DNA from 3 places in the Vreelandella sp. F11 genome. Region 2 is predicted to be linked to each of the others. Evidence: predicted binding sites of a transcription regulator. Region 2 holds the regulator's gene; each other region holds the start of a gene.

Region 1 (10,129 bases), 540 kb from region 2:
CTGGGGCTGCGTATCGCCATTGATGACTACGGCACAGGCTACTCATCCCTCGCACAAATAAAACGCCTCCCCGTCGACGAACTCAAGATTGATAAGTCCTTCGTGCTGGCCATCGACTCGCAAAAAGATGACTTAACCATTGTCAGCTCAACAATCGAAATGGGCCACAGCTTAGGACTGCGCTTAGTGGCCGAAGGCGTTGAGAATCGCGCCAGCGCCGAACTGCTAAGCAATCTTGGCTGTGACTATTTACAAGGGTATTGGATTGCTAAGCCGATGCCAGCGGATGAAATACCCGCTTGGCTGGATAATTTTACGCCACTGTCATTGCCCCACCCAATCTCTTCCATACTCAAGACGCTCCAGAGAAAGCAATGAGGTTATTTCAATCGATGTTTTCAATGCCCAACTCACTCTTTCGGCACTCCTTCGCTGGTTGTCTTACGCCCTTTTTAGCGGTCTGTTTAGCGTTTGCCGCCACCCCCTCCTCTGCGGGAAGCCGTATTTTGGGTACGGGTGGCGTAAGTGCTATTGAAGGAGCTGCAGGCGGCGGCTTATCGCCTTGGGCAGTGCTTTCCAGTACCGCCAGCGATCAGGAAATAGGCGTCACTGCCGCCGCGACCCGTGCCTGGGTGGACGATTACAGGCTGACGGTAACCGGCGCCAGCCTGAATGTATATGATCGTGTTGAGGTCTCCGTGGCTCGTCAAACCCTTGATTTAGAAACCCTGGGTGGCGAGCTAGGGCTGGATATTTACGGCGCTAAGGTGCGCTTACTCGGCGATGTGCTCTACCACCCTTGGGGCATTTGGAGCCTTGGTGTGCAACATAAGCGACTGGTTGATGGTACTATCCCCACCGCCCTGGGCGCCGATAAAACAAGCGGTACTGACGTGTATCTTAGCGGCAGCAAGCTGCTATTTAGTGCGGCTGCCGGGCGCAATGTGCTGCTCAACGCGACCCTGCGCAATACTGAGGCCAACCAGGGCGGTTTACTGGGTTTTGGCGGTGACCAGGGAGGGCGCTCGTGGGTAGCCGAGGGGAGTGTGGGCATCTTTATTACCCCGCAATGGATTGTTGGCGCCGAGTATCGCCAGAAACCCGATAACCTAAGCGTTGCCGAAGAGGATGATTGGCAAAGCCTCTATACTGCCTACTTCTTCAATAAGCACGTATCACTCACGGGCGCATGGTTGGATTTAGGCGATATTGCCGGCCTACCCTCCCAACGCGGTGGCTATCTTTCACTTCAGGCAGCTTTTTAAGCGGGGCGCTATGATCTATCCACGCACACACTATCGCACACGCCGCGGCTTAATAGCGCTTACTTTTATAGCGGTGGCGTTTTCGCTCATAGGCTGCGCTTATCAATCAACAAATACAACGCTCTATGAACGCCTGGGCGGGAAAACTACGATTGATGCAGTCGTTGAGAACCTGCTATACCGAATTGCCGATGATCCCGAAGTAGTGGTGTTTTTTGCTAACACGAATATCGATCTATTTGCCGAATCCCTGGCCAGCCAGCTGTGTGACGTCAGCGATGGCCCCTGCCACTACGAAGGCCCACCGATGGATCGAGCACATCAACACATGGGGCTGACAGATGTCCATTTTAATCGTTTAGTGGAACATCTCGATGCCGCGATGCAAGAGGAAGGCATTGCCCTTGGCGCGCGTAATGAGCTGCTGGGCAGACTCGCCCCCATGTACACAGACGTTATGCGTCTTCAGTAACCTGCCAGCCGTCACTACCCATCGTTTTGACCCGGTAGAGCGCTTTGTCAGCAGTCGCGTAAGCGTAAGTAAAAACGCGGAGCTGCAGTGATGGCTGATCAGTCGGCTTGAGTTTAGGTGTCACCACTTCGCCTCTATACTGCGGATCATCCAAATCCAATCGTCAAAATCACGCAGGTTCTCAACATCGCGATTATCACTAGTATCATCTCGTTCAACTAACCGAACTGGGCCGCGTGTGCGGATGGTTAGCGGGTCACCATCTTCCTTCGTAATTAAGTACCAGCGGGGGTCATCCCACCCCTCAAGTGTCACTTCGTAGTCATCCCAGGCAGTAAAGTGGAGCGCCGGAGGCACTTCGCCAAACTGGTCAATCAGAAAGGTTCGAAACGCTAGGCCCTGCATCTCCACATCGCGCCCTTGATAGGGGTCGTAGAGCGTAAACGTCTCGTCAGACATGGCACGCAAATCACTTAAAGCGACTTTTTGAGTGACATCGCCATTGATTATGCTTAATGCCTGGGCGAAAGCAGCCGTGGGAAGCGCAATACCCACGACGATTAATGCGCACGCTAACTGATCTCGTACACGACCCCATGGGCTGCGGTGTAAAGCAACTGCGTTCATGGCATAGCTTCCTGGTAAATTCACTCTTATAAAAAGAACTTTACCAGAGCACGCCTTGTATTACTCCTCAATGCACGCTAGGGATACAACTTATCAGTATATTTCAGGCAAAAAAAAGCCAGCCCATATGGGCTGGCAACAGGAAGCTTACTATGCCAGTAGCGCTTGGCTAGTAAACCCCCTCCCCTGACAAGGTTTACATGAACCGGGAAAGCTACTTCTTACGCCCACCTTTACGCAGATGATCGCGAATCACGAAGCCTACCCAACCCACCATAAAGGCGATTACTAATGCGACGGTGGCTAAGCCGAAGATAATTGTGTCATCCCAATACATGATGAATCCTCCCGCCGTGATGTATGCATTCATACTAGTCACTTACGGGCGGAAGAATGCTGACCTGGGTCAAGTTACGCTAGGCAGGGAGAAGCGGTTAAACAGGAAATTGATACCGATCAATTTTGGGGGGTGATGAGCGCTACAACACCTTGCGATCTTCGACTTTGCTGTGCTCGGTACCCGGTGGTAACGGGTGGCCTTTGGCTAATTCTGCACGGGTAGCGTCGCGTACATCTAAAATGGTCACTTTATAGTTCAGCGTACGCCCGGCTAGGGGGTGGTTGGTATCGACAGTGACACGGTCGCCGTCGATTTCAAGAACCGTAACAATCTGCGGCCCGGCTTCACCTTCTGTTTGAAAGCGGCTGCCCGGTGCCAAATCAGCGTTACCAAAAGAGCCACGGCTAACTTCTTGCACCAAGGCTTCATTGCGTACACCGTAGGCATCCGCGGGCATCAGCTGAACGCTTAGCTCGGCGCCAACGGTTTGGCCTGCTAGCGCACTTTCCAACCCTGGCACAATATTGTCGTGACCATGCAGGTACTCGAGCGGCTTATTGCGCGCGTGGGAGTCGTCCAATACCTGCTTGCTGCCATCGTTGAGCACGTCGCTAAGAACATAGTGCAAGGTAACTACCTGATGCGCCGTAATCGACATGGAAAACTCCTCTCCGGTAAGCTGTCGGTTTTGTGATAGCACTTTGTGATAGAACACTGCTTCAGTTTATCACTTGGCCGTTGCCAGCGTCTTTCCATCAGGAGTAGCGTTTAATGTTAAGCCCCATCCCCCAACGCAGTTGGCTGGCTGCGCTGGCTGTTTATTTTCGTGCACCCGTTATTACCATGCTGTTTTTGGGGTTTTCCGCAGGCCTGCCCTTTTTGCTGGTGTTTTCAACACTCTCTGCCTGGCTGCGCAGCGACGGCGTAGAGGTAGCGGCCATTGGCTTTTTTGCCTGGATTGGCATGCTCTACTCAATCAAGTTTTTCTGGGCACCCGTGGTGGATCGGTTAGCGCTCCCAATATTGACCCGCGCTTTTGGTCAACGTCGCGGCTGGATGCTGTTAGCCCAGGGGCTAATCATTGCAGGATTAGTAGGCCTCGCTGGTTTGAGCCCGGTGGGTAATCTCGGCTGGGTGGCTCTCTTTGCACTGCTAGTAGCGTTTGGCTCAGCGACACAAGATATCGCTATCGACGCCTATCGTATTGAGTCCGCCGACGACGATGTTCAGGCCGCCATGGCTTCGACCTATATTATTGGCTACCGTGGTGGTTTACTTGCCGCCGGTGCCGGCGCGCTCTATATCGCAGCGTCGGCCTCTTGGGATGTGGCCTATATGAGCATGGCGGCGCTAATGGGCATTGGTGTACTGACCGTGTTGCTACGCCCCGAGCCAAAGCGCGCCTCCCTCTCTATTCAACTTATCCACGAGCCTAAGGTGCGGGCGTTTATTCGCGCCAGCCGGGGTAAACCCAAACTGTTACGCCGCCTGGGCGCCTGGAGCATTGGCGCGCTGGTCTGCCCGTTTACCGACTTCTTTAGCCGCTATGGGGTGAAAGCGCTGTGGATTTTGGTCTTCATTGCCGTGTTTAGAATTAGTGATTTAGCCATGGCCTCCATGGCCAATCCGCTGTATATCGACCTGGGCTTTTCGCTGGCAGAAATTGCCAACGTGACCAATATATTTGGCATTGCGATGAGTATTACTGGCGGAATGTTAGGTGGACTTTTCGTGGCACGCTACGGCATCGGCCCGCTGCTTGTCTTCGGTGCCGGATTGGTGATGGTGACTAACTTACTGTTTGCTGTGCTTGCCGTGGTGGGTAATCAACTGCCCATGTTAGTGGTCACCATTATTGGCGACAATCTTGCCAACGGCTTAGCCAGCGCGGTGTTTATCGCCTTTCTCTCCAGCCTCACCTCGCGTGCCTATACCGCCACTCAGTACGCGCTGTTTTCATCATTAATGACGCTGCCGGGGAAATTTTTAAGCGGGTTTGGCGGGCTGGTCGTTACCGCGCAGGGCTACCCGAGCTTTTTCGTTATCGCCACATTGCTGGGTGTGCCAGCGATTATTTTAGCGGTCTGGATTAGCCGAGATAAAGAACTAGTACCAACCCCCAAGCCTGCTTGAACAGGCTCGGGGGGGTTGGGTTAGCGGTGGGCTTCCAGCCAATCCAATGCCCCTGGCGTCGTACGCCACTGATCACGCATCAAAGTACGGTACTGCCATGCTTCCGCCCGGGAGCCGGGGTCAACCTGGCCATCCGGATGGGGCATGGAGGGGCGGGGATTCTCGGCGCAAATCAGCTCTAGCGCGTAGCGGTTATGGCTAAGCACATCGCCGAGTGCGGTCTCAGCCGCCTCACGCTGCTCTAAACGATAGAGCGCCAAGGTTTTGCCCATCAGCAGCCCAAGCACCAGCGAGCCGTCGTCGTCACTCTCTTCGGCTAGCGCTAACGCCTCTTCGTTGCGATCATCGCGGAGTAGCTGGTCGAGCACCAGCTCACGTAGGCCCAAGCTATCTTCCTGGTCGATCAGCAATAGCTCCTCGGCCAACTCACGAGAGTGCTGGCGGGCACCGCGCTCCATACCCACCACCAACGCTAACCCTGTGCGTAGTAGCATGGCATTGTTGGCGTCGTCCCAACACAGATTACCGCCACCTTCTGCCCGGGCTTGTTCCAGCCAGCGCGAGAGACGCAGCGCCAGTGGTTCCAGCAGGCTCGGCGCCATCCACGGCAGGCTGCCAAAACGGCTGGTGAGCGCCAAAGTTACGTCTTGCACTACCTGGGGCGCGTCCAGCCATTCGGGATGCGCGCAGAGTGCCGACATCCACTCAATGGCGTTGCCCCAAGGGTCATCACGAAAGCCCAGCGCTACGTCTTCATCCACCAGCACTTGAAAGTGCTCATGCCAAGCGGCAAACAGCGTTGCCTCCCGGGCACTGGAGTTGTAAAACAAACGCCCACTTTCAGGGTCGGCGCTGACATCGATTTTGGGGGCCGTCGGCAGCGCAGCCAACAATGCCTGAAGCGCCACCAATGGGGTGGCCAGATCCTCTTCCGCACTGAGCAACTGATCGGCAAGCGTCGCGCCGGGGTTATCCGCCAACGCAGCGAGAAAATCCAACTGATCTTCATCCAGCTCGCCCTGGCGCACCAGGCGGCGGTACCAGAAGTTGGCACGCTCTTTAGCCTCCTGCTCGTGACCTTCATGCAGCAATAGCATGGCTTCAATGTACGCCAAGGTAGGCGAATCGGGCAGCGCCTGCTGGGCTTTTACAAAAGCCCCGCGGGCACTGTCCAAATCATCGTTATCCAGATGCATTAAACACAGTCGCTCAAGCGCCACACCGCGTAAGAACAGTGGCCCGCGCTCCATCACATCGTCAAGCAGGTCGGCGCGTTTGCGGCTAAAGCCGCGCTCTTGATAGATATCCAGCAAAATCTCAAAGGCCGGCTCGGCCTGATCGGGCAGGCGTGACCAGTCGCTACCATCGAACAGCGATTCGAGGATTTGCATGGCGCGCCCCGTCTGGCCGCTTTCAGCGGCGATCAACCCTGCTTCCAGCAGCGCTTGAGCCGGTGCCCGCTTGCTATCCAACGCCGCTTTCAGGGTCGCGCCCTTCCATTCGCGCAGCGAGAGCATCCACATCATCTGGTCAGGTATTTCGGTGGGAAACTCTACCTGGTAGCAGCACTGCTTGAATTTGCGCCCAGAGTCGCACCAGCAGGGTTCATTACGCCCCGGCGTGGCGAGGGGTTCACAGGCGAAATCGAGCCGCTCAATCGGTGTTTGCGACCATAGCACTGGCGCCAGCGCCTGGGCCATAGCCACATCGCCATCGAAAGAATCCGCGCCTTTGGCGCGCACCCAGGTCATAAAATCCGGATAGTGTTCCTGTTGCCTGATTGCCGAGAGTGCCCCGGAGGCAAATCCCAGCAGCTGATCGACCCATACCGCCAGCATTGCCGTCTCCACTGTGTTAAAAGCGACATAGTTTAGCATGACCCTAAGGGTTCACGCAGAGAGGATTGGCGACACCTTTAAGGGCTGCTAGAGTGCAGCGATTTGAGCAAATCACTCAGCGTTCGAGTCGATTGGAGCGATGCAATGAGCGAACTGACCGTTAGTCTCTGCCAAGGTTCGGCGATAATCCCCCATTTGCCAGCGCTTGCCAGGCTTCGCATTCAGGTATTTCGCGACTTTCCCTACCTCTACGATGGCGAACTAAGCTACGAATCGGATTATTTAGGTCGCTATGCACAAAACCCGAATAGCCTATTCGTATTGGCCTTCGACGGAGAAGAACTGGTCGGAGCCGCTACCGGACAGCCTCTTCAGGATGAAGTCGACGAATTCCGCCAACCGTTTATAACCAACGGCATTCAGCCCGAGCGTGTCTTCTACTATGGAGAATCCGTGCTGCTTCCCACCTATCGGGGCAGCGGAACGGGTAAACGCTTTTTGGCCGAACGAGAAGCCCACGCCAAACGACAGAGATTTGATATAGCCGCTTTTTGCGCGGTAGAACGACCCGCAGATCACCCCGCTAAACCTGCCGACTACCGCTCGCTTCAAGGTTTTTGGAACGCCCATGGCTACCAGCGCCATGGAGAGCTTGCCACCACCTTCGCTTGGCGAGATATTGGCGAGCAGGCGGAAAGCCATAAGCCCATGGTGTTTTGGCTGAAACCCCTTGGCTAGGGAGTCACTCGCCTGGATGGTTTACGCCCACTCAAGCAGCGGTCGGGTTCGCTCATGCATATCCAACCGCGCTCCCAAACGTACCAGATTCCAGTAGTGGCCGTTCAGCGCCCGAGAGAGCAGCAGCGTATCGGCGGGGGGCTGCAGACGATCCATCGCCGCCCATACTTTCGGGGTCAGCTCGCGCAGACGGCGGTGTACCCGTACATCGCTAAAATCCTGCTCCCCCGGCTCAAACAGCGGCGCGATACATTCGGCGGACTCTCGATACAGGGCTAGCGGCGCGCCCTGCCCCTGGCGGCCGCCCATTTGCATCAAGGCTTCATCCATCCCCATTGGATCATGTTTTAGCGTGGCATCAAGCAGTTGCATCATTGCTTTCAAGCGGGTGTCAGGTACGGCAATCACCGCGCCTAAATCGTAAATCACCAGTCGCCCCTGAGCATCGGCGGCGAAATTGCCCGCATGAGGGTCGGCGTGGAGCTCGCCGTAGGTAAATAGCTCTTGGGTTATCCAGTCAGCCAGCGTTTGGGCAATGCCCTGGCGCGTCGCGTCATCTGCATCGGCTAATTCACGCAGAGGAGTGCCCTCCACGTAGCGCATCGCCAAGACATGGGGGCCGGAAAGCTCAGTCAGCGGCTCGGGAATCACCAGCCGAGGGTCATCCTTATAGCGCTCACGGTAACGGGCCAGCGCAGCGGCCTCTGCGTGGTAATCCAGCTCGCCACGCAGGCTTTCGGCAAGCTCTTCAAACAGAGCGTCCAAGCGCGCCTGGGGCACTTTAAACCAGCGGCCTAAACGCATAATGCGCCGCACCTGGATCAAATCGCTCTCCAGCACCTCGGCAAGGCCAGGGTACTGCACCTTGAGCACGACAATTTCGCCCTCATGGGTAGTGGCGCGGTGAACCTGCCCCATGGAGGCGCTGGCAAAGGGCCGCTGCTCGACTTCGCTGAAGTAGTGGTCAATGTCGCCATACTGCTGAACCAGCGCTTCTTGAATACGCGGCCAGGGCATCGGCTCGGCCTGCCGCTGTAGGCGGGCAAGCTCCTCAGCGAGATCGGGCGGCAGCAGGTCGTCCCACTGGGACATAATTTGGGCAAGCTTCATGGCCGGGCCTTTCAGCTCTGAAAGCCCCTCAAACAGCGCTTCACCCAGGGCACGCCAGTCCGCTTGGCCACCTAAGCGGGCTTTAAGCAACGCCCCGCCGGTACGTGCTCCCAATCCCATTAAACGACGCGTTCTGCCGTGATCACGCATTTGCTGTATCTCCTGGTTACTCAACTCACCGCATACCTAAGACTAATTATTTATACAAAATATATACATCGAAAAATACTTGGAAATATTTAGCATCACTATACATCCCTCGACGACTCCTTGCTCTATATAGATCAAGGTGTCTGCTACCATAGGCGCTATTAAAGGATACGATGAAGGCTTCGCTGCTATGCGCCTGATAATTGCCGAGAAACCCAGCCTCGCCCAAGCCATTGCCGAGGCATTACCGGGCTATAGCAAACGCCAGGAGGGCGCTGTGGTATGTGGCGACACCACGGTCACCTGGTGCCTGGGGCACCTGTTAGAACAAGCGCCGCCGGAAGCCTACGACCCCGCCGACAAACAGTGGCGGCTGGATCGGCTACCCATTGTGCCGCAGCAGTGGAAACTGATGCCGCGATCTAAGGCGCGGGGCCAACTGGCAGTGATTCGCAAGCTGATCAAGCAAGCAACGGATGTGGTGCACGCCGGCGATCCCGACCGAGAAGGCCAACTTCTGGTGCAGGAAGTGATCGAGTACATGAAGTATCGCGGCCCGGTGCAGCGGCTACTGATTAGCGATCTTAATAAACCGGCAGTGAGCCGGGCGCTGGCAAAACTGCGCTCCAACGCCGACTACCAGCCACTGTTTCAGGCGGCCCAGGCCCGCTCCCGCGCCGACTGGCTGTATGGTATTAACCTAACCCGCGCCTGGACGCTCACCGGCCGCCAAGCGGGACATGACGGCGTGCTGTCTGTCGGTCGCGTGCAAACCCCGGTACTGGGGTTAATCGTACGCCGCGATAACGCTATTCGCGATTTCGTGCCCCACCCGTTTTATCCGCTATGGGTCGACTTAAAGGTTGCCCAAGGCCAATTGCGCGCCTGGTGGGCGCCCAAAGAGCACCAACCATTAGATGACCAAGGGCGCTTAATTGACCGCACCCCGGCTGATGCTTTAGCGACTCAGTTACCCGGCGCAACAGGACAACTCACCAAGCTCGACCAGCAGGAGAAACGCCAGGCACCCCCGCTGCCCTACTCGCTCTCAGCCTTGCAGGTGGATGCCGCCCGCCGCCACGGGCTCTCTGCGCAGATGGTACTGGATATCTGCCAGCGGCTATATGAGCGCCACAAGCTGATCACCTACCCACGTTCAGATTGCCGCTACTTGCCCGAAGAGCACCTTCAACTTGCCCAGCGAAACCTAAACAGTGCGTGCCAAAACGATGAAGGGCTTCAGCAGTGGCTAAATGGAGCGGACTTCACCCTGCGCTCCAAAGCGTGGAACGATAAACAGGTCGGCGCCCACCACGCCATTGCACCCACTGGCAAACCTGCCGACTTCAGCCAGCTCTCCGCGACCGAAGGCCATGTGTTTCGTTTAATCGTGCGCAACGTGATGGCGCAGTTCTATCGCCCGCTGCGCACCTTTGAGGTAAAAGCAGAATTTACC
Region 2 (10,129 bases):
GCTGGTCGCTCCAGGCGGTACGAATTATTCACCGCGTCGGTTACCTGGGGCCTGGCGATCCTATTGTGCGTGTACTCGTAGCCAGCGCACACCGTCGTGAGGCCTTTGAAGCCTGCGATTTCATTATGGATTATCTGAAAACCCAAGCGCCTTTCTGGAAGAAGGAGCACTCTGCCCAGGGCGAGTATTGGGTCAAAGAGCGTCACTCCGATCAACAGGATGCGGCGCGCTGGGAGTGACATTGTCTGTGCAGATCTAACGGTTGGCAGCGTTGTCCAGAGTAATGGGCTCGGGCATTTCGGCAGCCATAATCTGAAGGTGGACTTCGGGCAGGTGCTGCATATGCTCCGCGAGCCAGTGAACCAAGCGGGGCTGCAATGCTTGGCGCAAGTCGGCAAGTGTTTCTGCGGCAATCTGCTCAAGTTGGTCATCCAGCCATTCGCTAAAGCTATCCTCATCGAGCGGGCTCGCCCCTGCGGCATCCAGCATCAAACGACCAATGCGCGCCCATCCTGTCTCAGTGGCTGTCACCGGCAGCGCTAAGTATAAGCTGCCGCGACGGGCCTTGTTGGCGTCATTTACCTCGAGGCCAGGGTGGGGTACCACGCTATTTTGACTGACAATGCAGGGCGGCTGCGGATAACGCGCCTCGCAACGCAGCCCATGGCTATCGAAGAAAATTAGATCACCATTCACCGGTGCAAGCGGCGCGCTAACGCCCAGCTGTTTGGCAATTTCCTGATGAGCCTGCTGGTGGCGAGCTTCGCCGTGCACTGGCATAAGATGCTTGGGTCTTACCCACTGGTAAAGCTTGATGAGCTCATCCTCTGCAGGATGCCCGGTGGCGTGTAACTCAGGATGATTGATCTCGTCATAGATGCTGACACCTAACTGCGCCAGGCGCTTTTTAAGCTGCTCGATGGGACGCTCATTGCCGGGTATGGCTTTAGCCGAAAAGATAACGTTATCGCCCGGTTCAAGATCAACGTAGGGATGACGGCCCTGCGCCAGACGCTGTAACGCAGCGCGTGGCTCTCCCTGACTGCCGGTGGCGATAATCACCACTTCATCCGGGGGGAGGTAACCTAGGTCGTGATTAGGCACCAGCGGCGGTAAGTCATCCATATAGCCAAGTCCTCGAGCCACGCTGACCATGCGCTCCATGGAGCGGCCCATCAAGCTTATACGGCGTCCGCATTGGTGAGCTGCGCGCCCTATCGCTAACACACGGGCAAGATTGCTGGCAAAGCAGGAGACCACCACACGGCCCTGGCAGTGGCTGAGGGTTTTTGCCAGCGCCCGGGCGACATCCCCCTCGCTGCCCGAGTGGCCGGGCATAGGGGCGTTTGTGGAGTCGCCGACGACTAAGTCAACTGGCGCCAGTGCCTTGAAGTGGGTTGCATTGATCGGCGTGCCAATGATCGGTTCTGGGTCGAGTTTCCAGTCGCCGGTATGCAAAACACGATAGCCACCGGCCATCATTATTAGCGCACAGCTTTCGGGGATTGAGTGGGTTAAAAGCAAGTAGCGCAGCGTAAACGGCCCACTTTCAAGTGCCTCACCAGGTTCAATGACATGGATGGATGCGCTGCTCAGCTGATGCTCGGCAAACTTCAGTCTCAGCAGCCCCGCCGCTAATGGGGTGGCATAAATGGGGCAGTTCCACATCGGCCAGAGCCATGCGACTGCGCCTATGTGGTCTTCATGACCATGGGTAATAAACAGCGCTTTGGGCACGATGCCTAGTGCTTTCGGTGTGTCGAGATTGGGCACTTGTAGCGGCGAGTTGGGAAGATCCTGGCGAATCATCATCCCGCAGTCCACGGCTATCCAGTAATCGTCATAACCGTATAGCGTTAGATTCATTCCAATCTCACCGCATCCCCCCAGCGGCAAAAGGCGCAGCGGTGGACGACGACGGGGACGAATTTGAACGCGTGATGAATGCATCTGTTATGAAAAACCTAAAAAGTAGTGACTTAACTATACGGGAAGGCAGGGGCGGCTAACAATCATCCTTGGCCTTCCGATACAATATGAAGCCTAAGCCGCTGGTTTGTCATAATTACCTTAGAAAATAGGTCAAGAGTAGCTCACATGTCTCATTATTATCGTTTAGTGGTTTCCTGTCCTGATCGGGTAGGTATTGTTGCACGGGTTTCAAACTTTATTGCCCAGCAGGGCGGCTCTATTACTGAAGCCAGCCAGCACTCAGATTTAGAAACCGGCTGCTTTTTTATGCGCTATGAAATCCTGGCGGATTCGGTGGGTATGTCGGTGGAAGCACTGCGCGCGGCGTTTGAGCCGGTGGCTAGCGAATTCAATATGCAGTGGTCACTAGTGGATACCCAGCAGCGTCGCCGGGTGGTACTGATGGTGTCACGGGAGTCACACTGCCTGGTAGATCTACTTTACCGCTGGCAGGCGGGTGAGCTGGATTGCGATATTGTTGGGGTTATCTCCAACCATGACGATATGCGTTCGCTGAGCGAGTGGTACGGCATTCCTTACCACCATGTACCGGTCGACCCTGACGATAAGCAAGCGTCGTTTGCCAAGGTTCAAGCCGAAATCGACAGCGCTCGCGCTGACTGCGTGGTGCTGGCACGCTATATGCAAATACTGCCCCCCGAGCTGTGTGCGCGCTATGCGGGGCGAGTGATCAATATTCACCACAGCTTTCTGCCCTCTTTTGCCGGGGCTAAGCCCTACCACCAGGCCTACCAGCGTGGCGTTAAGCTGATAGGCGCTACCTGCCACTATGTGACCGAGGAACTCGACGCAGGCCCTATCATCGAACAGGATATCCATCGCGTTAGCCACTGCCACACACCTACGGATCTAGTACGCTTTGGACGTGATGTCGAAAAAGCCGTGCTCGCTCGCGGTTTGCGCTGGCACTTGGAAGATCGCGTGCTGGTGCACGGCAACAAGACCGTGGTGTTTAGCTAACGCTCATCAACTTGAGAGGCCGCCATGTCATTTGCGCAAAGTGTATTAGCGCCTTGGGCGCTGCTGCTCACCTGGCTACTTTCGCTAGGCGTGATGGCGTGTGCACTATGGCGGCGGCCTTGGCAGGTATTAATCGAGGATACAGCGCTTCAACATCGCTGGTTAGGGGCTACGCTGGCGGTGATGCTGATGTGGCAGCTTCGTGCCCAGGCGGTTGATTGGCTAACGCTGCACCTGGTCTTCACAGTTTTGATGACACTCGTTTTTAAAGCGCCGCTAGCGCTGATCAGCAACGTGCTGATCAATGTCGCTATGGTGGTGATTGGCCGCAATGAGTGGCTGTTGCTGGGGGCGAATGTGCTGGTGACGGGAATCGTTCCGGCGGCTGTGATTGGCACGGTATGGCGGTTAGTAGATCGCCGCCTGCCGGATAACTTGATGGTGTTTCTGTTTGCCTGCGGTTTTTTTGGTGCGGCGCTGGCGACGCTAGGGGGAGGGCTGGCAGCGGTGCTGCTGATTATCGTCGCAGGGACTGACCCTGAGGCGATCTATCTCGCTCAGGAGTACGCGCGCTTTTTGCCGCTGCTAATGCCTTCAGAGGCATTTATTAGCGGCATGCTGTTAAGCATTCTGTTGGTCTATCACCCAAACTGGGTGGCTACCTTCAATGACCACCGCTATATCGACTTGCAGTAGCCGAGTGACTAACCGAGTGCCTGACCGTTGCCGCCACGAATCACGCCGACTCCAACGCCTTCGATATCGAGGGATTGGGAGCGCAGGTCGATTTCAATAGGCGCAAAGTCAGGGTTTTCTGCAAACAGCGTTACTTGGTGCCCTTGGCGTTTGAAGCGTTTGACCGTTACTTCATCTTCCAGGCGAGCCACCACGATCTGGCCATCGCGCACGCGGTCAGTGCGATGAACCGCCAATAAATCACCCTCCAAGATGCCAATATCCTTCATGGAAAGGCCGCGCACGCGCAGCAGGTAGTCGGCTTTGGGTGTGAAGTACTCAGCCGGCAGCGGGCAGTAACGATCAATATGTTCAGCTGCCAAAATGGGACTGCCAGCGGCAACCTCACCGATGACTGGCAGACCAGTGGGCAGCGGTTCAACGCTGGTAGCAGGTAACGCAGTGGCGGCGCTATCGAGGATCTCTTGAGGTTCCTGGTTGGGCAGACGAATGCCACGAGAGGTGTTACGGATAATGCGAATAACGCCTTTGCGTTCCAGCGCACGCAGATGCTCTTCAGCCGCATTGGGAGAGCGGAAGCCCAGTGCTTTGGCAATTTCAGCACGGGTAGGAGGGTAGCCAAATTCGCCCATCGTTTTAACGATAAAATCAAACACATGCTGTTGGCGAGCGGTTAGCGGACGCGACATACCAGACTCCATAAATATGAATAGACAGTAACAAGTTAAATGGCGACTTAATCAATAAGTGGTTAAGTATACAGTATGTTCCTCTGTCCAGTATATGCCTTGTCACTACCTAATGCCGAAGTCCATACAATTTTTCTAATCGTTTGAAACTAAGCTTCTGCTTATTTAACGCGCCACATTTTATCAATAAATCAAGCGTTGAGCCCACCAAGGTTATGGCATAGTATTTTGCTATGTTTTAAACACCTGTTTCCCTGGAGAGCGACATGGCTCAATCTGATACGGTGACCCGTATACTCGATACCGCCGAGGTGCTGTTTGCAGAGCGGGGTTTTGCCGAGACTTCACTGCGCAACATCACCAGCAAAGCGCGTGTCAACCTAGCCGCGGTTAATTACCATTTTGGTTCCAAAAAAGCCCTGATCCAGGCTGTTTTTGCCCGCTATCTGGATCCGTTTAATCAGCGTTTTCATACCGCTCTGGATGAGCTTGAAGGCCAACACGCCGGGCGTGTGATTCCACTTGAAACACTGCTTGAGACGATGGCCACAACCGTTCTTGCGGTACCTGCCGAGCGCAATAGCTTAAAAGTGTTCATGCGCCTGCTCGGCCTAGCCTACAGCCAGGCCCAGGGGCATCTCAGACGATATATACAGCAAGAGTATGGCGATGTGTTCACCCGCTTCACCGAGCTGGTAAGAAAAGCAACGCCAGACCTGCCTGACGCGGAGCGTTTCTGGCGACTACACTTTATGCTCGGCACGGTAATCTTTACCCTGTCTGGCCTCGATGCGCTACGCGATATCGCAGAGAAGGATTATCACGAACAGGTCTCTGTGCGTGATTTGGTCAGGCGGTTGCTCCCGGTAGTGGTGGCTGCCATGAATGCACCGTTACCCACGGCCCTTGAAGCAGCTAAACCTGAAGAAGGAAAACATGCGAACGCCTACGCTAGCTGAGCTACCCCCGACTGAGAATATCTGGCTGGAGATTGATACGAGTCAACAGCAGCTGCGCTGTTGGCGAGGGCCTAAAGTGCTCCATGAGTGTGCCATCTCATCCGGTGCCGCCGGGAACGGGGAGCACAACGGCAGTGGCAAAACGCCCCATGGCTGGCACTATGTGCGCGCTGCCATCGGTGAAGATATGCCCGAAAATGCGGTGTTCCGAGGCCGCCGCTGGACAGGTGAAACCTTTTCAACTGCGCTGGCCGAGGCACACCCCGAGCGTGACTGGATTCTGACCCGTATTCTTTGGCTGTGTGGTTTGGAAAAGGGCGTGAATCGTGGTGGACAGGTGGACTCGCAGCGGCGCTATATTTACCTTCACGGTACGCCCCCCGACGAGCCCATGGGAGTGGCTGCCTCTCATGGCTGTATTCGTTTACGCAATAGTGATTTGCTCTACATTTATTCATTAGCCTTACCAGGTACCGCTGTTTGGCTGCACGGTGGTCGTCAGTCTTTCGATTAGCCAGATTTTGACACCGCTAGACGATCGTCTAGAATCATCGCCCCTTTTAATGGATCAATCACGATGACTCAACCGTTAGGCCCGGTCATGCTTGACCTTGAAGGCCCAAAATTGACGGCTGCAGAGAAACGCTTGCTGCTAGAACCGACGGTCGGGGGAATTATTCTGTTTGCCCGCAATGTCGAGAATGGCTATCAGGTTCGCCAGCTCTGCAGTGATATTCGCCGCGTGCGTGCTGATTTACTGATCGCCGTGGATCAAGAGGGCGGACGCGTTCAGCGCATTAAAGAGGGGTTAACACGTCTGCCCGCCATGGCGCGTATTGGCGAGTGCTATCGCGCTGCCCCGGAGGAGGGGCGGGCATTGGCCAAAGATGCGGGCTGGCTGTTGGGGATGGAGATGGCCGCCTGCGGATTGGATCTGAGCTTCGCCCCTGTATTAGATGTTGAAAGCGGACTATCCAGCGTTATTGGTGATCGTAGTTTTAGTAGCGATCCCCACCACGTTGCCCAGTTGGGCAGCGCGTTTATTCAAGGGCTTCACGATGCCGGTATGGCCGCTGTGGGTAAGCATTTCCCTGGCCATGGCGGCGTTGCGGCGGACTCCCATGTTGCCTTGCCGGTAGATGACCGCCCGTTAGACGTGATTAAACAGCATGATCTTGTTCCCTTCACCCAGTTGGCCTCACAGCTGGATGGCGTCATGCCTGCGCACGTTATTTATAGCGCCTTCGACACGCGCCCCGCGGGATTTTCACCCATCTGGTTGGGCATGCTTCGGGAGTCGCTAGGCTTCAAAGGCTGCGTTTTTTCTGATGACCTGAGCATGGCAGGCGCGCACGAAGCGGGTGACCCTAAGGCGCGTGCCCAGGCAGCGCTGGCCGCCGGTTGCGATATGCTGTTGGTATGTAACGACCGAGCCGCTGCGCTTGATGTTATGGCTGCCTGCCAGGGAGTCAACACCAAGCGCCCCGCCAAACTGCGCTATAGCCGTGCTCGGCCAGACTTGGACGCGCTTAGCGCACTGGGCCGTTGGCGTCGGACTCACGCTCAGTTGGAAGCGCTAGCGGATAATCCTAAGCCCAGCGCGAAAGCAGAGTAAGCCCAGCGCAGAATAAATCCCTAGCTTTAATAAATGAAGTTTTAACCCGCGTGGAGTTGGTAGATGTCAAAGTTGGACAAAGAAGCATTAGAGTCGCTGGACTCAATGCGCGAGTTGATGGATAACGCCGACTGCCTCATTTCTCAGCAAGAGGTAGAGCGGGCACTGGATCGTATGGCGGAAGAAATTACACGGGATTTAGGCGATAAGCTGCCGGTTTTTTACTGTGTAATGAATGGTGGATTGATTACCACCGGGCACCTGCTTACCCGCTTGGGCTTTCCGTTGGAAGTGGATTATCTGCATGCCACTCGCTATCGTAACGAGCTGCGCGGTGGTGAGCTGTTTTGGCGCGTTTCACCCGAAGTGCCCATGGCGGGTCGTCACGTCGTCATTGTTGACGATATCCTGGATGAGGGAGCGACGCTGGCGGCTATTTTGGCATACTGCGAAGAGGCCCAGGCCGCCAGCGTCACCACCGCTGTATTGGTGGATAAACAGCACAATCGCAAAGCCGTGCCCGGTTTGAAAGCTGATTATTGCAGCCTTGAAGTCGCTGACCGCTACGTGTTTGGCTTTGGTATGGATTACAAAGGCTACTGGCGCAACGCGCCGGGAATTTTTGCCCCCAAAGGGATGTAATTCACTGGGGGCTTGCGCAGTTTTTCACTTGTGTAGTTTTGACTTAGCGGGGCGAGAAACGCCTCGCTAAGCCCGTCTCAGCAATCATCCGCGTTGAAATTTCCTCCACCGAGAAGCGTGTCGCATCTATATAGGGAATGTGCATGGTGCGGTAGAGCGATTCAGCCTGCTGCACTTCCTGTAGGCACTGATCCATCGAACTATAGCGACTATTGGGGCGTCGTTCGTTGCGAATTGCCGATAAACGGCGTGCATCAATGGTCAAGCCAAACAGTTTGTTGCGATAGGGCGCGAGTGCCTTAGGTAGTTTGAGCATGCCGTCTTCGTCTAAATCGTCTTCCGTCAGCGGATAGTTGGCCGCCCGAATCCCAAATTGGAGCGCCAGATAGAGCGAGGTGGGAGTTTTGCCGCAGCGCGAGACGCCGACCAGAATGATATCCGCTTTATCGTATTGGTGGGTGCGCGCACCGTCATCATTATCCAGTGCGAAATGCACCGAGTGGATACGATCCATGTAGACATCATCGCTGCCAATCGAGTGAGTGCGCCCAACGCTGTAGGAGGAGTGGGTCTCTAGCTCTTGCTCTAAGGGCTCCAGAAAGGTTGAAAAAATATCAACTTTAAAGCCGGACGCCTTACGAATAACGTCGCGTATTTGCTGATCCACAATGGTGTCGATAATGATCGGGCGGTGACCGTCGCGGTTGGCTGTCGACTCAATAATTGATGCTAACGCCTGCGCTTTTTCCAGCGTATCGATATACGGCTTGGTCTGCATATCGATCTCAACGTCGCTGAACTGGGCCAGTAAGCTACGTCCTAAACTTTCTGCCGTGATGCCGGTGCCATCTGAAATAAAAAAAGCCGTACGTTTCATAACTAAATCCACTGGTGAGTGATCCGGCTATTGTGAGCCGAGCCGTATGCCAGCACAACGTGCCATCACTGGCGGTATCTCTGTGGTGGATACGCCTGACTACATAAACAGCCCAAAAAGCCCTGCTGTTGTAAAAATCCTCCACTCCCTTCGCTATTAGACCAATGGCGAATATATTGGCGCGGTGCTAGGGTGTCCCAATCAATTATCCATGATCCACGGCATTAGTGCCCATACCAGTGGTCATGCCGATATCTATGCGCGAGGGGGTTACGTGGAAGAGTACATTCTTTGGTTCGATCAGCTGGGCATGGCGGACGTCGAACGTGTCGGTGGTAAAAACGCCTCGCTGGGTGAAATGATTTCTAACCTGTCTGGTGCTGGCGTAACGGTTCCTGGCGGTTTTGCCACCACCGCACACGCTTATCGTGAATTTCTCTCCCACGAAGGCTTAAACGAACGCATTAATGCAACCCTGGCCCGCCTTGACGTTGATGACGTTAAAGCGCTGGCCGAGGCGGGCAGCAGCATCCGCCAATGGATCATCGATACGCCGCTACCTCCAAGCTTTGAAGCAGCCCTGCGTGACGCTTACGGCAAATTGCAGCAACAGCATCCACAGCTAAAAGTGGCCGTGCGAAGCTCAGCCACAGCCGAGGATTTACCGGACGCCTCTTTCGCGGGCCAGCAAGAGACCTTCCTGAACATCGAAGGCTTCGATAATATCAAGCGTGCTGTGCACGAAGTGTTTGCTTCACTGTTTAACGATCGTGCGATCTCCTACCGTGTGCACCGCGGTTACGCCCACGAAAATGTCGCCTTGTCGGCAGGCGTGCAGAAAATGGTTCGCTCGGAGACCGGGGCGGCAGGGGTTATGTTTACCCTGGACACCGAGTCCGGCTTTAAAGATGCCGTGTTTGTCACTGGCTCCTGGGGGCTGGGCGAAACCGTAGTACAAGGCGCCGTCAACCCTGACGAGTTCTACGTCCACAAGCCGACCCTGGCGGCTGACCGTCCTGCGGTGTTGCGTCGTAATCTGGGTTCCAAGCTGATTAAGATGGTCTATGGCCAGGACGCCAGCGCCGGTAAATCGGTTGAAACCGTCGATGTGCCCCATAGCGACCGCGTCCGCTTCTGTATCAATGACCAGCAGGTAATGGATCTGGCCCGTCAGGCGATGACCATTGAGCAACACTACCAGCGGCCCATGGATATTGAGTGGGCTTTGGATGGCGATGACGGCCAGCTCTATATCGTTCAAGCACGCCCTGAAACGGTGGTCTCCCAGCAGGAGGGCGGCAAGCTTGAGCGCTTCCAGCTGCGTGAAAAGGGCCGCACGCTCATAACCGGTCGAGCAATAGGTCAACGCATTGGCCGTGGCACCGTCAAAGTGGTGCTTAGCCCTGATGACATGGACAAGATCCATGATGGCGATATCCTGGTCACCGATATGACCGACCCGGATTGGGAGCCGATCATGAAGCGTGCCTCCGCGATCGTCACCAATCGCGGTGGACGAACCTGTCACGCGGCGATTATCGCCCGTGAATTGGGTATCCCTGCTGTGGTTGGGTGTGGTGATGCGACTACCCAATTAAAAGAGGGTATCGATGTCACGGTCTCGTGTGCAGAAGGGGACACCGGCAATGTCTATGAAGGGCTATTGGAGTTTGATTGCAAAGTCTCCAGCGTCGATACT
Region 3 (10,129 bases), 280 kb from region 2:
CCAACACATCAGCGTGGAGGCTATGGCAACTCAAAAGCCGGGGTTTTACGATGCAGTGACCTGCATGGAGATGCTTGAGCACGTACCCGACCCGGCATCCGTCATTCGCGCCTGTAGCGCCCTGGTTCGCCCTGGTGGCTTTGTATTTTTCTCTACTCTGAATCGCACCGCCAAATCTTACGCGTTTGCCATTTTGGGTGCTGAGTATGTGCTAAGGCTGCTCCCCCGGGGCACGCATAACTATGCGAAATTTATTCGCCCTTCAGAAATGGCAGCCTGGTCTCGAGACAGTGGCTTAGAAGTACGTGAGCAGACAGGCCTGACCTACAATCCGCTAACCCGCCACTACCGTCTGGTCAGCCATGATGTGTCGGTCAACTACATGATGTACTGCCGTAAGGTAAGCGACTAAATGCCGATACATGCGCCTCAAGCCATACTCTTTGATCTAGACGGCACCCTGGTCGATACCGCGCCAGATTTAGCCCAAGCAACCAACACGCTACGCCTACACCATGGTTTAGACCCACTCCCCTTTGAAGTGATTCGCCGTCAGGTCTCTAACGGCGGGAGTGCGCTGGTCACATTGGCGCTGGGGTTAGAAGCCTCTTCAGATGGGCATACTCGGGCACGTCAATTTCTGCTTGATGCCTATGAGCAGGCTGTCGCTGTACACAGCCGAGTTTTCTCGCCACTCGATGTATGGCTGAAAGAGTGGCATGGCGATCAGCGCCCCTGGGGGATTGTGACCAATAAGCCGCGCCGTTACACCCTCCCCTTGCTGGAAGCCTTGGCGCTGCAGCCCGGCGCCCTGCTTTGTGCAGACGACCTAAGTGTAAAAAAACCAGCGCCTGAGCCACTTTGGGAAGCAGCCCGACGGCTAGGCGTTGAGCCTGAACAGTGTTGGTATATCGGCGATCATGCCCGGGATATTGACGCGGCCGTCGCAGCGGGGATGACGGCTGTGGCCGTTGGCTACGGCTATATCAGCGAGGAGGATGACTACCAGCAGTGGCCTGCTGATTTGTGGTTTGGTGAGTGTGACGCGCTGGTCGATGCCCTGAACGGCTTCAAACGCTAGCGATAACTTCAAGCGCTTGATTACCGAGGGCATCGACTCTGATAAAGCCTAAACTCAAGCGCTATACCCGGGGCGGCTGGGCATCAAGCTTTTGGCCGCTGGTGCCTGCACTGTCTGGCCCCATAAGCCACAAGTAGGTGGGCATAATATCTTCCGGTGTGCGAAGCATGAGAGGGTCTTCACCGGGAAACGCAGTACGTCGCATTTGAGTTCGCGTCGCCCCTGGATTGAGCGAATTAACCCGGATGTTGGACTGATTATCCAACTCGTCGGCCAGTACTTCCACAAAACCTTCAGTGGCAAACTTAGACACGGAGTAAGCGCCCCAATAGGCGCGACCTTTGCGGCCAACGCTGGAGGAGGTAAAAATAACCGACGCATCATCAGACGCCTGCAGCAGAGGCAGTAGCGCCTGCGTCATCCAGATGGGCCCATTAATATTGACCTGCATAACCTGCTGCCAAAGCTCAGGATTATACTGATCGAAGGGCGTGATGCGGCCTAATAGCCCAGCGTTATGCAGCAAACCATCCAAGCGCCCAAACTCTTTATCCAACGTCTCCGCCATATCATGGAAATCTTTTAGTGTGGCGCCCTCAAAGTTAAGCGGAAAAATCGCTGGCTGGGGGCCACCGGCCGCTTCGATTTCATCATATACACGCTCTAACTTGGCAATAGTGCGCCCCAACAGAATCACCGTTGCACCGTGCTGGGCGTAGCTCAACGCTGCCGCACGGCCAATGCCGTCCCCTGCGCCGGTTACCAACACGATGCGATTTTCCAATAGGTTGGGCGCTGGTTGATAGTCGATCTTGCAGCTCATGCTGATTCCCTGAAGCAAAAATAGATCAAAAAATATTAACTTGCTGATTGGCGTAAGAAATCGTTAGCAAGGCCTGCCGCACTACTTTGCGGATAATCATCGCGCACTTGCTCAAGCAACTCACGGCTGCGCTCTGCTTCGCCTTTACGCGCCTTCACCAAGCCTAACTTATACATCGCATCCGGCACTTTACTGCTGCCGCTATACTCCTCGATCACGCGACTAAACGCCTGATCGGCGGCATCCAACTCGCCCTCTGCCGCATATAGCTCACCCAGCCAGTAGTGGCCATTCGCCGTTAGGCTCGTATCAGGATGGTCGCTCACAAAGGCTTCAAAGGCCGCAATCGCTTCGTCAAAACGACGTGCCTGAACATGCGCAAAGGCTGCTTGATAATCGGCTTGGGCGTCTTCACTGACATTGCGGCTAGAAGGTGCATTGACAACTTCCTCGGCGGCTTCAGGCTCTACCGCTGGCGTTGACTGCTCGATCTGGGTTGGGCCGCTGCTCATAAGGCGATCTTCAATGTCGAGATACTGCTGCTGCGATTGGCGACGCAACTGTTCCAACTGGTGGCGCAACTCTTCAATCTGACCACGTAGCTGTTGGATCTCCTGCTGGTGCTCCTGTACCTGGTTAAACAGTACAAGATTGCCGCTTGACGCTTCCTGCCGCTGCGTCTGCTGGTAGAAGCCGCTGTTGGAAGCGTTAGCGGAAGAGTTAGAGAGGTCTTGCACGAGCGGCTGTTGAGCGGTGGCCGTTAGGGACAATACGGACAGCGGGAGCGCAATGGCTCCCGCACCGCACAGCCTCCCAACGTAACGCTTGAGACTGTGATTCATGATGACTCCGGAGACGTAAACGGCGTGCGGATAACCGCACGCCGGATTCATCAGTGGTTAAACACTCAATAGTTAATGCTTAGTAGTTAAACACAACACGACGGTTCTGAGCGTAGGCACTCTCGTCTTGACCGTTGACAGCCGGACGCTCTTCACCATAGCTAACCACGCTCATTTGTGAAGAAGATACGCCCTGGATGTTCAGGAAACGCTGCACGGCGTTAGCACGACGCTCACCAAGTGCCATGTTGTACTCACGGGTACCACGCTCATCCGTATGTCCATGGAGAACCACCTGGGCATTAGGGTTGGCACGTAAGTAGCGCGCATGAGCCATTACCACGGATTCGTACTCACTCTTGATCGTATCGCGATCAAAATCGAAATAGATCGTGCGTACCTCTGGAATGCGTGAATCAGCCTGCTGACCAGCGCCGGAACCAGAAGTAGAGCCATACTGACTGCCTGTGCCTGTACCCGAGGTGCTGGAACCGGTCGAGCTGCCATCCTGGCTACCATACGAGTCACCGTCTTGGGTTCCGCCGGTGCTGGAACAGCCAGCAATTACCACGATAGATAGCGCTGCTGCTAGTGAGCGAGCCAACGGTTTAATTTGCATAATCAGACTCCTTGCCTGAAAACTAAAAATTTCGATATTAATCAATTGATTTGATCAATTTAAGAAGGGTGACCAAGCTGGATCACGGACATCGCCTTGTGCTGATGGCAGCCTGAATGAAGAACGACCATCGGCAGACACAGCACTTAGTACCCCACTATTACCCTGTTGGGTAGCGAAGATTACCATGGTCCCGTTCGGCGCAACACTAGGAGATTCATCTCTTGTTGATTCACTCAACACCACCAAGCGATCGCCACTTAGATCCTGCCTAGCTACTTGGTAACCTCGGCTAGAGCGGTGAATCAAGAATATCTGCTCTCCATCCGGTGAATAGCGTCCGCGGGCATTGTAATTACCGGTAAATGTCAGACGCTGAGCCTCTCCACCACCCAGCGTGTATTGATATAGCTGTGGGCCGCCACTGCGATCCGAAGTAAACAACAGGCTGCGCCCATTCGGCGCCCAAGCGGGTTCCGTGTCAATGCTGTTGTTATTGGTAATGCGCTCAACGGATCGGTTGGCAACATCCATAATGTAAATTTCAGGCTGGCCATCTTTAGACAGCGACATGGCAATACGCCGTCCATCCGGCGACCACGCTGGCGCACCATTTATGCCATCGAATGAGGTCGCTTGCACACGCTGGCCGGTGGCTACATCCTGAATATAGATTGCCGGACGCTCAGTCTCAAAAGAGACATAGGCGAGCTTGGTACCATCAGGCGACCAAGCGGGTGACATGATCGGTTCATCTGAGGTCAACACCTGCTCACTGCGGCGACCATCGGCGTCGGCAACGTAAAGACCAAACTGCATATTGTCACCGATACCTTGGGCTGTGACGTAAGCAATTTTGGTGGAGAACGCACCACGGATATCGGTAATCTCTTCAAAGATTTGATCACTGATGTAGTGGGCAGCGCCACGCAGATCATTGCCCCGAACCGTTACGGTTTCACCTATCATCCGGCGCTGCCCGCTAATATCCATCAGTTCGAATTGCAGTTCGAAGCCGCCGTCAGTTTGTGCCGCCCGGCCGACAACAAGGTAGCGAACGTCAAGCGAACGCCAGGTGCCGAATTGCACATCGTCAGATTGGCTCGGCTGCTCGAACATAGCGCTACGCTCTAGAGGAGCAAAATAGCCACTGCGTTCAAGGTCATCCTGGACAATCTGGGCGACGTCTTCGGGCAGGCCGTCTGAGCCAGCGAACGGCACCACTCCTATAGGCAGCGCTTGATCGCTGCCTCGCGTGATCTCAATAGTTAAGTTGGCGCTAGCCACACTGCTAAACGTGAACAGCAAGCATAATAACCAAAACTTTTTTAACACTTGAGTTTGCATCAACGGACTCCCCCTGGGGAAAAGTTCAATGTGATATTGCGTCGGATTTCGCGCTGCTGAGCGTCTGTTAACTGTAGTAGTTCAGAAAACGGTGCTGCTTGCTCAACCGCCTGAATAATTGATTGGTCAAAGGCATTATCGCCACTTGATGATGTTACGTTTACTAATAATACCTCCCCCGACGGCCCCAGACGCACATTAACAGAAGCCCGCATACTATCACTCGAACCAGCGGGAATTATCCAAGCTTGTTCAATAGCTCGTTTCATTATGTTACTGAAATTATTCGCCGCCTGCTCAGCTTGCTGGGCATTGGCTGCCGCTTCGGCCTCACCGGCCAGTTGGCGTTGCATGGCCGCCTCTGCAGCTTCCGCTGCTTCGCGCTGTCGCTCAGCTTCTGCTTCACGACGCTGCTGCTCTTCTGCTTCACGCTGGCGCTGTGCTTCGGCCTCGCGCTCCCGCTGTGCCTCCTCTTGCTCCCGAAGGCGCTGCTCTTCAGCCTCGCGTTCACGTGCGGCCTCCTCTTCTTCACGGCGCTGCTGCTCTTCTGCTTCGCGCTGACGCTCGGCTTCTTCCGCTTCCCGTCGCTGCTGTTCTTCCGCTTCACGCTGACGTTCTGCTTCTGCCTCTTCGCGTTGCTGCTGCTCTGCGGCTTCCTGTTGGCGCTGCGCCTCTTCCACTTCACGCTGGCGCTGAGCGGCCGCTTCCGCTTCGGCTTCGCGCTCAGCCGCTTCTGCCGCCTGTTGCTCAGCTTGAGCAGCCGCTTCTTCAGCGCGGCGCTGGGCCTCGGCCTCCGCGGCCGCACGTGCTTCTTCTAACGCTTGTGCTTCTGCTTCAGCTTCCGCCGCCTGCCGGGCTGCTTCTTCTGCCGCTTGCTGCTCGGCGGCAGCCTGCTGTTCACTATCACTGGACGCAGGCTCTTCCGGCGCTTCGGGTTCAGTGGGCGCTTCGGCAGGCGCATTCATGGCCGCTTGCTCTTCTGTTGCCTGCTGAGCCTGGTCGGTAAAGGTTTCAGTACTGACTAGCGTAGCCTGCACAATCGAAGAGCTGTCAGGCTCTGCTTCCCTACTCGGCAGGCTGATCAAGCTAAATGCGACAATCGCGACGTGCACGGCTATCGCCAGAACAGTAGGCCACTTATAGCCGACATCTTGGGGATCGCGCGGGGATTTCAGTGCCATGTGCGCCTTGCCCTTACCCATCTTGCGGCGGCTCAGAAAGCAGCCCCACGTTAGCAACGCCGGCGCCTTGCAGAGTGCTCATCAATACGACGATCTGCCCGTAGGCCACGTTGCGGTCACCACGAACCATGACCGGCGTACCTGGACGCCGGTCAAGAATTGTGGTCACTCGTGACGACATCTCCTCCAGCGTGACCGAGGTGGAGTCTTCCCCCAGCGTAATGAAATACCCACCATTGCTATCGACTGAAATAACGATAGGGTCATTATCTTCCTGGGTATCAATGGGCTGGGAAGTGACTTGCGGCAACTCAACTTGCACGCCCTGGGTCAGCATGGGCGCGGTGATCATAAAGACCACCAGCAGTACCAACATGATGTCAATGAAGGGGACAACATTAATCTCCGCCATTGGCTTGCTTTTACCGCTACGATTGAATGGTCCTTGCATGGCTCTCTCCCTTAGCTGGCGCTCGGTTTGCCGTCACGACCTTGCAAGTTGCGGTGCAGGATAGCGTGAAACTCTTCGGCAAAGTCTTCATATTTGCCCAGCAGGCGAGAAGATGAGTTGGAAAGACGGTTATAGAAAATGACCGCTGGAATCGCCGCAAATAGGCCCATGGCGGTGGCAATAAGCGCTTCAGCAATCCAGGGAGCCACGGTGGCAAGGGTCGCTTGCTGGGTTAGCGACAGCGCCTGGAAAGAGCCCATAATCCCCCACACAGTGCCGAACAGGCCGATATAGGGGCTGGCCGAGGCAACTGTGGCAAGAAACACCAAGTGTTGAGTTAAGCGATCCTCTTCCCGTGACCACGCGACCCGCATGCTGCGTTGAACACCCTCCAGCACGGTATCCGGATCACGGGTTTTAGGCATCAAACGGTTAAACTCGCGAAAACCGGCTTGAAAAATATGTTCGGCGCCATGGCGCGGGTCATCGGCCGGGATCTCACGGTAGAGCTCGTTTAAGTCGACACCAGACCAAAAAGACTCCTCAAACTGGTTGTACTCTTTTTTAGCACGGCTCAGCGCAATACTGCGCTGAAAAATCACTATCCACGAGAGGATCGACCCCACCAGCAGTAGCAGCATTACCAGTTGCACCACAGTACTGGCATTCATTATCAAATGGGGAATGGACATGGTGTTATCGTTCACAGGTGCCCTCATCAATCTATTAGGGTCGGGATTGCCGACGCAGTGAGTGACCTCTTAATTAAGAGGCCCGAGTCAAAACTTTAAGCGATGCAGGCCATGGCTTTGGCCGTAAACGCTCGCTGCTCAAGCAAGCTATCTCGACTGTGGCAGAGCAAAGGAGTTCCTCTCCACGCCAAACTTGCTGTTCAAACGTCATCCGGCAGCGCCCCACTTCAGCCACGCGGGCACTAATTTCCAACGCGTCGTCTAGGGAGGCCGGTTTCGCGTAGTGGCAGGCCAAGCGGTATACCACTAGCTGTGTCCCTTCGTCTAGCAGCGTTTGCTGATTAAGGCCCAACTGGCGAAGCCATTCGCTGCGAGCACGCTCCATAAACTTCAAGTAGTTAACGTAGTAGACAATACCGCCTGCGTCAGTATCTTCCATATAAACGCGCAGCGGCAGGCGATAGCTTTCACTTATGCTGTTGCCACTCACGGACGGCGCTCTCCTTCCATATCGGTTGCCTGCTCGTGGGGCACTCGCTCAAAGTGCAACCACGCCTGGCGGGTCACTACCCGGCCCCGGGGGGTGCGCATCATTAAGCCCTGTTGAATGAGATAGGGTTCAATGACATCTTCGATGGTGTCACGCTCCTCACTGATGGCAGCGGCAAGTGAGTCAATGCCCACTGGCCCACCATCAAACTTATCGATCATGGCCAGCAGTAGCCGCCGATCCATATGATCTAAACCGTGGTGATCCACGTTGAGCATATTGAGCGCCGCATCGGCCATGGCGACATCGACCATGCCGTTACCTTTCATTTCGGCGTAATCCCGCACCCGGCGTAGCAATCGATTGGCAATTCGCGGCGTGCCACGAGAACGTCTCGCGACTTCAATGGCACCATCATGGCTGGTTTCAACGCCTAACAGGCGCGCCGAACGCGAGACAATTTCCGTCAGCTCTTCAAGATTATAAAATTCAAGCCGTTGAACGATACCAAAGCGGTCACGCAGCGGGGAGGTTAATAGCCCTGCCCGGGTGGTGGCCCCTACCAGGGTGAAGCGGGGGAGATCCAGCTTGATCGAACGCGCTGCTGGCCCTTCGCCTATCATGATATCGAGCTGAAAATCCTCCATGGCCGGGTAGAGCACTTCCTCCACCACCGGTGACAGGCGATGAATTTCATCGATAAAGAGTACGTCGCCAGGCTCTAAATTCGTCAGCATGGCGGCTAAGTCGCCCGCACGTTCAAGCACCGGTCCGGAAGTCGACTTCATACCGACGCCCATCTCGGTGGCAATAATATGCGCGAGGGTCGTTTTACCTAGCCCTGGGGGACCAAATACCAGGGTGTGATCCAGGCTCTCTTCGCGCAGCCGGGCGGCGCCGATAAAGATTTCCAGTTGTTCACGCACGCGCGGCTGGCCAATATAGTCATCCAGCCGCTTGGGGCGAATAGCGTAGTCAATGCGCCCCTCTCCCTGTTCAGGCTCAGCGGCGATCAGCCGATCGTGTTCTAACATAGGTGCTCTTCTTTAATGGCGATTCAAAAAGGGCTTAGCCGCCCATGCGCTGGGTCAGTGCGGCCTTAATCAGCGCTTCAGTGGACTGATTGGGGTCGATGTCGGCGAGCATTTTCGATGCCTCAGTCAGTTTATATCCCAAGCTAACCAAAGCGGCTTCCGCATCGGCAAGATTATTGCGGGCAGAGGCACGACCATTGGTTGCTTCAAGGGGGAGTAGCGCGTTGCTGCCGTCTTCCCACTCTGGGAAGCGGTCGCGCATTTCAATTATCAACCGTTCAGCGGTTTTCTTACCCACTCCTGGCAGCGTTGTCAGCGCTTTACTGTCGTCATCACGCACGCAGCGCATAAAGGCGTCTTCGTCCATACCCGACAGTATGGCGAGTGCTAGCTTGGGCCCGACACCATTGACCTTGATCAAGGCACGAAACAGCGCACGCTCGTGCTCCCGGCCAAACCCATACAGTAGGTGGGCGTCATCACGAATGGTCAGATGAGTGAATAACGAAACGCTCTCGTTCAGTGCAGGAAGTGCAACCAGCGTATTCATCGAGGTTTCCAGCTCGTAACCTACACCGTGAACATCGATCACAATCCAGGGAGGTTGCTTTGCCACTAGCTGGCCACTCAGACGTCCAATCATAAATTTGCTCGCACCGGGTGAAAAAAGTGAAAAACAGTAGAGTCAAAAACAGAGGGTTACTATAAAGCGACTCTGTACAGGTGACCAGTAGTTCAGCCACCGGTACAGCGGGAATTAAAGCCGCCAGCGTCCGGTTGAGCGACGGCGGCCCCGAGATGGCGCGGCGGGCAAGCCATGGCTGCTAAACACAGCACCGTTATAAGCATGGGTTAACGCAATGGCTAACGCGTCGGCGGCGTCAGCTTGGGGAGTAGCAGAGAGCTGCAGAATAGCGGTCACCATATGCTGCACCTGCTCTTTATCCGCGCCGCCCTGGCCAGTCACCGCCTGCTTTATCTGCCGCGCAGCGTACTCGGCGAGGCTCAAGCCGTGGTTAGCCATACACACCATTGCTGCTCCCCTCGCCTGCCCCAGTTTGAGCGCAGAATCGGGGTTCTTGGCCATAAATACCCGCTCAATGGCGACTTGAGAGGGACGATGTAAACCGACGACTTCACTTAGACCGGCGTAGATTTGCGCTAAACGCTGCTCTAAAGCCCCTTCTGCAGTGCGAATACAGCCACTTGCCACATAGCAAGGTTTAACCCCGACCACATCGATCACCCCATAGCCAGTCACCCGAGAGCCGGGATCAATACCCAGTATGCGGATTGGTAGGGCCGACGGTGTTGGATCCATAGCATCAATGCTCATGTCAGCGTTTTACTTAGTAACCTACAAAAACACCGACGCCGTGGCGTCGGTGTTAGGCAGCGAATCAACCGTCTTATTCGGCGGCTGTTTCCGCTTTGACTTTCTGACGAAGACGGATGTTCAAATCTTTCAACTGATCGGGGCTGACTTCGCCCGGCGCGTTGGTCATCAAACAGGCAGCGCTTTGGGTTTTCGGGAAGGCGATCACTTCACGAATCGTTTTGGCGCCGACC

The links. The regulator LexA, encoded in region 2, represses DNA repair genes until DNA is damaged. The targets are predictions, from matches to a motif close to TACTGTNTANNTANACAGTA.
Region 1: the regulator LexA is predicted to act here: its motif matches at 8,714-8,733, upstream of ACFIOZ_RS09315 (DNA topoisomerase III).
Region 3: the regulator LexA is predicted to act here: its motif matches at 9,274-9,293, upstream of ruvA (Holliday junction branch migration protein RuvA).

The regions. Positions count from the first base shown of each region.
Region 1 covers NZ_CP170448.1:2,063,010-2,073,138, reverse strand. The annotation lists gene ACFIOZ_RS09365 (EAL domain-containing protein) at 1-378, shown strand, start outside; gene ACFIOZ_RS09360 (DUF3034 family protein) at 402-1,265, shown strand; gene ACFIOZ_RS09355 (group I truncated hemoglobin) at 1,276-1,737, shown strand; gene ACFIOZ_RS09350 (hypothetical protein) at 1,858-2,364, opposite strand; gene ccoM (cytochrome c oxidase subunit CcoM) at 2,579-2,701, opposite strand; gene ACFIOZ_RS09340 (FKBP-type peptidyl-prolyl cis-trans isomerase) at 2,844-3,362, opposite strand; gene ACFIOZ_RS09335 (AmpG family muropeptide MFS transporter) at 3,476-4,837, shown strand; gene ACFIOZ_RS09330 (SEC-C metal-binding domain-containing protein) at 4,858-6,675, opposite strand; gene ACFIOZ_RS09325 (GNAT family N-acetyltransferase) at 6,820-7,413, shown strand; gene ACFIOZ_RS09320 (ABC1 kinase family protein) at 7,435-8,673, opposite strand; gene ACFIOZ_RS09315 (DNA topoisomerase III) at 8,864-10,129, shown strand, end outside.
Region 2 covers NZ_CP170448.1:2,602,190-2,612,318, reverse strand. The annotation lists gene moaE (molybdopterin synthase catalytic subunit MoaE) at 1-239, shown strand, start outside; gene ACFIOZ_RS11895 (ribonuclease J) at 256-1,866, opposite strand; gene purU (formyltetrahydrofolate deformylase) at 2,098-2,952, shown strand; gene ACFIOZ_RS11885 (energy-coupling factor ABC transporter permease) at 2,977-3,648, shown strand; gene lexA (transcriptional repressor LexA) at 3,657-4,337, opposite strand; gene ACFIOZ_RS11875 (TetR/AcrR family transcriptional regulator) at 4,604-5,296, shown strand; gene ACFIOZ_RS11870 (L,D-transpeptidase family protein) at 5,274-5,810, shown strand; gene nagZ (beta-N-acetylhexosaminidase) at 5,874-6,911, shown strand; gene ACFIOZ_RS11860 (hypoxanthine-guanine phosphoribosyltransferase) at 6,975-7,553, shown strand; gene ACFIOZ_RS11855 (pyruvate, water dikinase regulatory protein) at 7,597-8,430, opposite strand; gene ppsA (phosphoenolpyruvate synthase) at 8,705-10,129, shown strand, end outside.
Region 3 covers NZ_CP170448.1:2,319,168-2,329,296, reverse strand. The annotation lists gene ubiG (bifunctional 2-polyprenyl-6-hydroxyphenol methylase/3-demethylubiquinol 3-O-methyltransferase UbiG) at 1-412, shown strand, start outside; gene ACFIOZ_RS10590 (HAD-IA family hydrolase) at 413-1,081, shown strand; gene ACFIOZ_RS10585 (YciK family oxidoreductase) at 1,143-1,904, opposite strand; gene ybgF (tol-pal system protein YbgF) at 1,940-2,746, opposite strand; gene pal (peptidoglycan-associated lipoprotein Pal) at 2,826-3,365, opposite strand; gene tolB (Tol-Pal system beta propeller repeat protein TolB) at 3,420-4,712, opposite strand; gene tolA (cell envelope integrity protein TolA) at 4,712-5,893, opposite strand; gene tolR (protein TolR) at 5,907-6,344, opposite strand; gene tolQ (protein TolQ) at 6,356-7,051, opposite strand; gene ybgC (tol-pal system-associated acyl-CoA thioesterase) at 7,110-7,526, opposite strand; gene ruvB (Holliday junction branch migration DNA helicase RuvB) at 7,523-8,560, opposite strand; gene ruvA (Holliday junction branch migration protein RuvA) at 8,595-9,203, opposite strand; gene ruvC (crossover junction endodeoxyribonuclease RuvC) at 9,318-9,881, opposite strand; gene aspS (aspartate--tRNA ligase) at 9,970-10,129, opposite strand, start outside.